2 regions of the Ureibacillus sp. FSL E2-3493 genome follow, and region 2 is predicted to be linked to the other one. Evidence: riboswitches for the same ligand, from Rfam matches in the RefSeq annotation. Region 2 holds a riboswitch; the other holds the start of a gene.
The links. A riboswitch is a leader RNA that binds a small molecule or an ion and turns the genes downstream of it on or off. The one in region 2 is predicted to bind cyclic di-GMP.

Region 1 (4,432 bases), 2.9 Mb from region 2:
AAACCTCTTTAGAAAGTTACATTCTAAAGAGGCGTTTTTTCCTTAGTATTAACCTAACCAGTTAGCCTTCACTAACTTCTCAACAACAGGCATATTAACGATTCCTTCTCCGGATGTAAAGTGTCCACCAATTGGTAATAAAATAAATGGACATTCCAACAAATTAGATAGTTCATATGTTAGTTTCCAATGAATAATTTGATCCGTTTTAGAAGAAATGACATAAGCATCCCCAATCAAATCTTTCCAACAACCTTCATCTAGGTTTTTGAAATAAGGTTGAAATTGTGGGAAATTTTCAACCTCCTCTACGAAACCAGAAACTAAAATGGCTCCTTTCACTTTTACATGATGTCGTTGTAAGTATCTTAAGAACGTAACACACCCTAAACTATGACATATAAAATAAGCATCTTCAGGGGTTGTAATTCCCCTTTCCAAATCAAAATCCCATTGCGTTACATTAGCTTCGGTAGGATCTGTGTATGGAATAATGTGAATATCAAAATCATCCTTAAATTTTTGTCCAATGTTAGATAGCCAATTTATTTCTGGCGAACCTCCATAACCATCGATTAAATATAATTTATTCATAGAATGATTCTCCTTTTAATTTAATAAAAAACACCCCTCCAGATAGGGATATATCCAAAGGAGTAATAGCGAAGAAATTTTAAAATGCTAATACTAGTAACGATTGCTAGAATATTGCTATTAAATTTCATCTTTTAATTTTTCTAACTCTAGTTCAGATATAACACTGATACCATTCGTTTTTAATAACGCTGTTGTTACACCCGCTCCGTTTATTTGTTCTCCAATAAACTTTCCGTTATTTATTTTTTGACTACCACATGATGGACTAAATACTTTCAACACTACATATGTAGCTTTCATTTCTTTTGCTATCTCAAGGGTTTTTCTAGCACCCTTCAAATATAATTCGGTGACGTCATTCCCAGAGCGTTCCATCACTTTTGCTTTTCCTGCCAAAACATCAAAACCTCACCGTTAATAATCTCAGCTGGTTCCCTAGGTGTTTCAAAACCTCCTAATAGCTCTGGACAAATAGGGATGGCCTTCTGATCATCGATTAATTTTTGAATTGTACTATCCGAACATGACGTACCATTGTACCTTACTGGGTTTCCAGCTAAACACGAACTAACTAATATCATCTTTTTCCCCACCCCATATAAAGACTTTATCGTATTATACTACAAAGTTATTTGTTTGAAATTTGATTGGTTAATCCAATAGATTAAGCATAAGTCTTTTTCCATTTTAAGGAGAATATAATGAAATTATAGATGCATAGAAGTGAAAACTACTATTTTAGGAGGAAGGTTATGTTCCAAACATTAGACCATTTTTTGAGATCTTGGGAGTTTGAAGCTGATGCTACACAAAGAATACTTAATCATTTAACGGATGAATCTCTTAAACAGGAAATAACATCACAAAATTGGACATTAGGCCGAATTGCTTGGCATACGGTTACTGCTATTCGTATTATTACTTCAAATACAAACTTAACGTTCGAAGCCCCTAATAATGACTATCCGGTTCCTATTTCAGCTAAATTTATAGCAGATAGTTATAAACAAGCTAATAGTGCATTCTTACAGGCATTAAAAAGTCATTGGACTGACCATACAATGAATGAAGTGATTAATTTTTTAGGTCAACAAATTCCCATCGGTTCACTGTTAATGTTTTTAATCCAACACCAAAGCCACCATCGAGGACAAATGACCGTTCTAATGAGACAAGCAGGATTAGTTGTTCCAGGCATTTATGGTCCGTCAAAAGAGGAATGGACAAAATATGGTATGGAAGCTCCACCGATGTAGTGCGATAGGATCTCCTTTTAGTTTTAAGCAAACGCAATTGAGAGTTATTTGCCATCTAGATAAGTAGATGGCCCATTTTACCTTTTAGTTTGATTAACCTCTTCATTCCTTCCCTATTAAATAATCCGTTTTTACATTTCTCACTTAAACTTCAGGATATTTACCTTATTTTAACCATTTGCACCTTACAAATTTGTATAGCCTTGCACATCATACAGTAAAATCTCTTGTTGTTTTTCTGTCGTTCTTCTATTAGTAGAAAAAATAACATTTATCTTTTCTTACGAAATTTACGAATTAATAGTATAAAGGACGCAGTATTATGAAAATTTACAAAAAGACAATAATACCAGTTCGACAAAAATTTTCAATTAATTTATAATGTAATAGTAATACAATGGAGTGTGATATTAGTGCTATTTCTTAAAAACTGAAAAAGGCAAACTTATCGAAAGGTAGGGACGCAAAGCTACGAGTCTAAAATCCTATTGGGTAAAGATAGTCGGGTTGCCAATCTTAATTAATACTTATTTGGCTATCCTTATCTATATTTAGGATAGTTTTTTATTGCACTTTTACGAAAGAAAATGTGCAAAAGTTAAGTAGTAGATTATAACAAAAAAGGAGTTTGTAAGATGATAGTGGTTGATAAAAAGAAATATAAAATGGCCATTAATGAAGTGGCGAAGGAAGTTCATGTGCAGGTAATCGGATTAATGAGAGAAGAAGATGCAGAAGGTTATATGGTCGATTTACAAGATACCATTAATAAAGTACCAAGACATGAATATACGTTTGTTGTCGATGGAACTCACCAAACACCTGTCCCTTCAAAGGTTGTTCCGCAATTAGAACAAACAATGCAATTTTATTCTAGCCTAGGATTTAAAAATGTCCTTGTAGTAAAACCTAAATCTAAAATTGCTCAAGTACAAATCCGAAATGCCCTTGAAAGAATCGATTTCACAGGTACGTTTATCGATAAAGTGCAATAATACGTTCCGATTGAAAGAAATTTTTTAAATTTTCAATTTGAAAGGAAGATCCTCAATGCAAACAACACAAGAGTTATATACATATGAAATTTTAACGAAGGAACAACCAGACTTAATTCAAAAAGCGGCTGAGTGTCTAGCTCGTACTTTCATCGGGGTAGATGTTTCAGGAAAATGGGTTCAAGAACCAATGGTAGGTCAATTAAATATAGCATATGACGATTTTTATAATTTTACAAAGGAATATTTAGACTCCACAGTTGAGCAAGGATATTGCGCAGTTGCTCAAGATATTCATCATAACGTTGTAGGTGTTCTAGCTGGAGATACAAATGCACCAGAAATTATCGGTGAAGATATTTTTGAAGGTTCTTTTTATGATATGAATGTCATTCTTCGTGTTCTTGAAGATGTGGATAAGCGTTTCATGGAAGATTATAAAAAACGGAACGGAAAAGATCTTGAAGATGGAGAGCTATTACACCTATTTATGTTAGGAGTAATCGCTGAACACGACCGTCATGAAATTATCCAGCAATTAGGAAATAGATTGATTGCAAAGGCAACAGCACAAGGGTTAAAGGGTGTTTTAGGTGAAGCGACAAACATGAAGTCGTTACGCGTAATGGAAAAATATCATAATATGAAAAAATATAAAGATTTACAAGGAAATTATATTGTTCATAAATATGAAGACAATAGCAAATTAAATGGTATTCCTGCAAATATAGCAGATGGAACATATATCATTATTCGAGAACTATAAAATATAATTGCTAATTCAACAATAATAGGAGTTAGGAGATTTGTTTATTATGGAAGCTATTTTGCTCGGTATAATTGTAATCTTATTGGGGGTATCGGTGTATTTTGCTTACAAATATTATTCGCTTAAACACACACCCCATGTTAATAAAGAAATTATCAATGCAATGAAAGAAGTCTCAGCAGGTAATGTCATCAACATTGATGACAAAAGTTCTAATCATCCTGTAATTAATCAACTAACGGAGTTTTTCAGTAATGTAAGGGAAAAATTCATTTCCTTTTCAAAGGATGTACAGGATAGAGGAGAAAATCTCGCAGAAATCGGTGAATATGCATCTGAGAAAGCGGATATTGTTCGAGCAGCAATTGATGAGGTAGGTAGAGGATTAGAAAAACAATTAATTGCTACGGAAGAAAGCGCCGCATCTATGGAAGAAATTTCACAAGCGATTGATGATCTATCCGTGCGATCAAATCAAATTTCGGAACAATCGAACGCTACATTGGAGTTAACTCAAGAAGGAAACGAGAAGCTAAAGGATTCCTTAGTAAAAATGGAACAGTTTAATCAAACTGTAAATACAACATTTGATGCCATTAATAAACTTGGAGAAAAATCTCGCGAAATCGGCCTTATTGTCAAAGTGATTACGGAAATTTCAGAACAAATTAATTTATTGGCATTAAATGCGGCAATAGAAGCTGCCCGTGCAGGTGAACATGGTAAAGGATTTGCAGTTGTTGCCGATGAGGTTCGAAAACTAGCAGAACAAACACGTCAGTCTTCTTCTGAAGTATCAAATATTGTAAAAAATA
Region 2 (4,432 bases):
TAAGTTTTCCGCCACATGTCCTGTTGGATCCCAGTAGTTTACCGGATTGTTCATGACATAAGAATAACGGTTCAATGATTGGGTTTGCATCATATTACCAGGATACGTATCTTCCGACATGAAGCGACCTATGGATGGGTCGTACCAACGGGCATTCATGTTCACTAATCCGGTTTTCCCATCGTAAGACATTCCCGTAAAGCTATTGAAGTTATACGGTGTTGTCGTACCTGTATAAATTCCACCAAAGGCATCATATCGATACTCTTCAATCATATCTCCGTAACGATCTGTTACAGCGGAAACGTTACGTATACCATCATACTGATAGTATAACAAACCACCCGTTGTTTTTAGGTCCGGATTATGGGATGGATTAGATAACCCGTGCATCCCAAACATTTTTCGGGAAACCGTTTGATTGTCTGGTCCTTGATAGTACTCAGCATAAGGAGAACCACTTTCACTGTATTCTTTATGAAGAACGTTTGATAATCCTTCATATAAATAGGTCGTTTCCTTATGATAAATGTGGTCCATACTGTTTTGACCATTTTCTTCTAACCATTTTTTATATAACCCAAGTTTTTTTCCTTGCCCCGGGTTATTAAATGGACCATTTCCATTACCTGGATTACCTAGATTGCAATTGTTACTATTTTTATTGTTGTTTTTGTTCGCATTTTCGTTTCGTTTTTCTTCGCCTTTTCCGTTATTACCTTTGTTGTTATTGCTAGCTACTTTGTTCCCATCATAATCTTTCCATGACATTTCCTCACGGTATATTTGACGACCTAGTCCATCATAGGAATAGCTAGTATAACTTTCATCTTCAAATTCGGCTAAAGTTAGTTGATTTGCACCATTGTACGTATATTGAACAGTTTTTCCTTCCGATGTTTTGGATATTACATTGCCGTTATCATCATATTGATAATCGGTATTACCATCAGAAAGAAGTTGATTCATCACGTTGTACGTATAATAGATCGTTCCTTGGTCATTTTTCATACTTAATCGATTGCCTGCTGCATCGTACGTATATTGAACGTTGTTTTGAGCAGGTATTACTTGTAAGGGTATCTCCGTTTTCAGTTGTTTCATAATGCCCTTTATCAAGCTCGTAGTTTGTCATTTTATCGTTATCATATTCTGTGATATAAGCTTCTGGGTCATCTTTAATAAATTCATAGCTTTGCGTACTTCCATCTAAACGTGACTCTCCGATCGAAAACTCCGTGTACATTTGTAATCGAGAGTCTAATTGGATGTTCCAACCTTTTCCAAAATAGCCTAATTCACTATCGTTGCTTGAATAGTTCCTTGTAAGATTTAAGGAAAGGGTTACTTGAGGGACATTTATATCTACTTCTTCCAGTTCTAGATACCCATTTTCAACATTTACTGGTGGTTCTTCCTTTGTTTCCGCAGAAATAGGTTCTTCGGATATAGCTCTTGGTTGTGACGGGTTGAGATTTGAATTTTCAGTTAAATTTCCCGACACTAAGTTTGGAAGCCCTTGCGTAACACTATTCGCTTCACTATTATTTCCTATTGTTTGATTGGACGTGGCGCTTGTCAATGTATTGGCCATAGTATCATTAGTCGTATTTTGTTCAGAGACTAAATCTAGCAAACTATTCGGATTTGTGAATAACTCATTGCTATTACGGCTATCATTTTTTTCCTTTGTCGGGAACACAAAATATGCTCCAACACTACTGAATGCGAGTAAAAAAGATAGTAAAACTAAAAAAGCCTTTTTTTTTCAAAAAAATAAACCCCTTCCATTACTAAGCGAAAAAAGACAGTACAAAACAAGCTACCAGTAAGAGGAGTTTATCGATATTACGGTAACTCAGCCACCTTGATAGGATTTTTTACCCACTTTAGGTCTGTAGCTTTGCGTCCCCACCTTTCGATAGGTTTGCCCCTTGCGCCTTAAAATTAAGTATTTTTTACTACAATGCTAAATTGACCAAAAGTAATAAACCTTTTTTCACAAAATTAGTAATATTTACTCATGTCTAATATAACTGATTTTCAACATTTTTTTACATATTTTGCGATGTAAAATTTTGAATTAGGAGTTTAATAGCAATAAAAAAAGCAATCACCATTACTGATTGCTTCTAATCCAAAAAATATTATTTTATTCCCATCTCATGGGATAAGGATCAGTTGTAAATGAGGATGATTGACCACTGTTTCATGAAATTTTTCATCTATTCCATATAACGTTTTGAAGGAATGTTAGCATTGACTACACTGCACAAGTATTCGCTTGGTCAAATAAAAAACGATAATCTAATTAAGATTATCGCCTTACTTATCCTATTTCTCATTTATTGCAACGGCTGCCTGAATAAAGGAAGTAAAAAGATCCGGTTGAATGTCTTCCATTTTTTTAATTTGTATATGCCTCATAGTTTTACCTGAACCTTGTAGTAAGTGATGGACATCCATTTCTTCAAGCTCAATTCCTTGATGGAAACCGAGGTTCACATGTTTTTTCGCCGTTTGTAAATAACATACTAATCCATTGTTTGAATAGTTCGGCATGGACCATTTGTACTCTTCCTTCAGTTTCGGTGACGCATCTAAAATTAGTTTTCTTAAAACGAGGGTCATTTCTTGAATGTTTTCGGGTAGCCCCTCTAACCATTCGTCCACTTCCTTCATTGTTCTTTCTCTATAAGTCATTGTGAATCTCCTTTTTATATGGAAAGGTATCCTTAGGATAAGGAATATAAATAAACATCTTGCCCTTTTAAAACAATTTCCTTTTCTAATGTCATTCCAATCTTTTCTGCAACCTTTTTGGATGCCGTATTAGCAGGTTGAATAAGGGCAATAAACCTTTCTAGTTTTAATTGCGCTTTACCATAATCCAATAACGTTTTAGCTGCTTCAGTTGCGTAGCCTTTTCCCCAATATCGTTTGGCAATCCAATAGCCGATTTCGATCTCTTCTTTGCCGTCTATCGTTTGGGGTACTAATCCAGCATGCCCAATTAAGCTGTTATCCTCTTTATTGACTAACACCATTAAGCCATAATATTCACCGAATTCATATGTTCGATAAATCCAATTTAAGAACTCTTGCCCACCTTCTTTATCTCTTACGTTCCCATTTCCAATGTAGCGAACAACATCCGGGTCAGATAATAATGACATGAGAAAATCAAAATCCTCGTTCGTATACCTGCGGAATCGTAATCTATCGGAAGTAATCAATGTTATCCCCCTTAACTAAAACTAAATTGTGATAAAACCTTTTCTCCCTTTACAACCGAAAATCCTTCATCTTAAAAGAAAAAGGAATTCATGCTTTAAATTCCTTTTTGTTGAATCAATTGATTTACGATACTTTTTTACCTAATATAATTAAATCTCTTTTGATACCGTCTAAAGTAGCAACCTCTGGTAATAACGCCCACTTTTCAAAACCAAAACTAGTAAATAGGCGGAGGCTTGGTTCATTGTGACCGAAAATAAATCCTAGTATCGTCTCCACTCCATAATTTGGAGCGGATTCAATTACTTTCGTTAACACTTTTTTCCCGAGACCATGCCCTCTAAAATTTTCATCTAAATAAATACTTACTTCTACCGTTGCACTATAGGCGGGTCTTCCATAAAAATCTTGAAGGCTAACCCATCCACAAATTTGACCATCTAGCTCTACTACCCATAACGGTCTTTTTGATGGTGAATGTTCGTGGAACCACTTTAATCGATCTTCGACTGTTACAGGTTCTGTATCTGCCGTTACCATTCTACCAGGAATGGTAGAGTTATATATTTCAACAATTCTCGGTAAATCTTCTAGTGTTGCGTCTCGAAAAGCTATTTCTTGTGACATCCAACCACTCCTTTTTAGCCAAGTTTTATTTTCATGTTAATGCTCATTATCTCCAAATACAATAGAAAGTTTTTGCTCACCATCTCTATAAAAAAAACGCCTCTACAAATGGTAGAAACGCCTCTTAAAATTTTGGTCGTTCTCTTTTAAAAATTCCATAATACAGTAAAATAAATCCGATGACCATAAGGAAGACAAATCCATAGACCATCACCGTCATTCCGACGAAGCCGTCCCCTTTATTCATACCGAATAATATCCCTAATATCCATGATAATAACGGTGCGACAAAGACGATGGTTGTAATACCCCAAACAGTAAATTTTCGTTTTGCCGATTTATTCCGACTGAAATATACAGCCAAAATAATTGCTAATACTAAAATACAAATGGCAATAAGCAACTAAAAACGCGCTCCTTTAACATGTCTTGATGACTAAGTTTTTATAACCATTCCAATTGTATCGCTTTTTTATAAGCTAAATCTAGTATTTGAATTCGTTTCTCAAAGTTCGTTTCAAGCTTTGTAATCATTTGTTTTGCCGTGTTAAAGTTCAATAGAACATAT

Region 1: it holds a riboswitch for cyclic di-GMP, as region 2 does, so the genes downstream of both, MHH69_RS17485 (hypothetical protein) here and MHH69_RS02980 (DUF6531 domain-containing protein) in region 2, are expected to answer to the same signal.

The regions. Positions count from the first base shown of each region.
Region 1 is NZ_JBBOPK010000001.1:3,399,330-3,403,761, forward strand. Features, by position in the region: gene MHH69_RS17470 (RBBP9/YdeN family alpha/beta hydrolase) at 49-594, opposite strand; partial or broken gene MHH69_RS17475 (DUF523 domain-containing protein) at 715-1,178, opposite strand; gene MHH69_RS17480 (DinB family protein) at 1,350-1,853, shown strand; cyclic di-GMP riboswitch class I at 2,282-2,368, shown strand; gene MHH69_RS17485 (hypothetical protein) at 2,489-2,848, shown strand; gene MHH69_RS17490 (hypothetical protein) at 2,904-3,614, shown strand; gene MHH69_RS17495 (methyl-accepting chemotaxis protein) at 3,664-4,432, shown strand, end outside.
Region 2 is NZ_JBBOPK010000001.1:541,321-545,752, reverse strand. Features, by position in the region: gene MHH69_RS02985 (RHS repeat-associated core domain-containing protein) at 1-1,104, opposite strand, end outside; gene MHH69_RS02980 (DUF6531 domain-containing protein) at 1,001-1,702, opposite strand; cyclic di-GMP riboswitch class I at 1,850-1,942, opposite strand; gene MHH69_RS02975 (DUF1801 domain-containing protein) at 2,335-2,703, opposite strand; gene MHH69_RS02970 (GNAT family N-acetyltransferase) at 2,736-3,236, opposite strand; gene MHH69_RS02965 (GNAT family N-acetyltransferase) at 3,361-3,864, opposite strand; gene MHH69_RS02960 (hypothetical protein) at 3,989-4,267, opposite strand; gene MHH69_RS02955 (NUDIX domain-containing protein) at 4,309-4,432, opposite strand, start outside.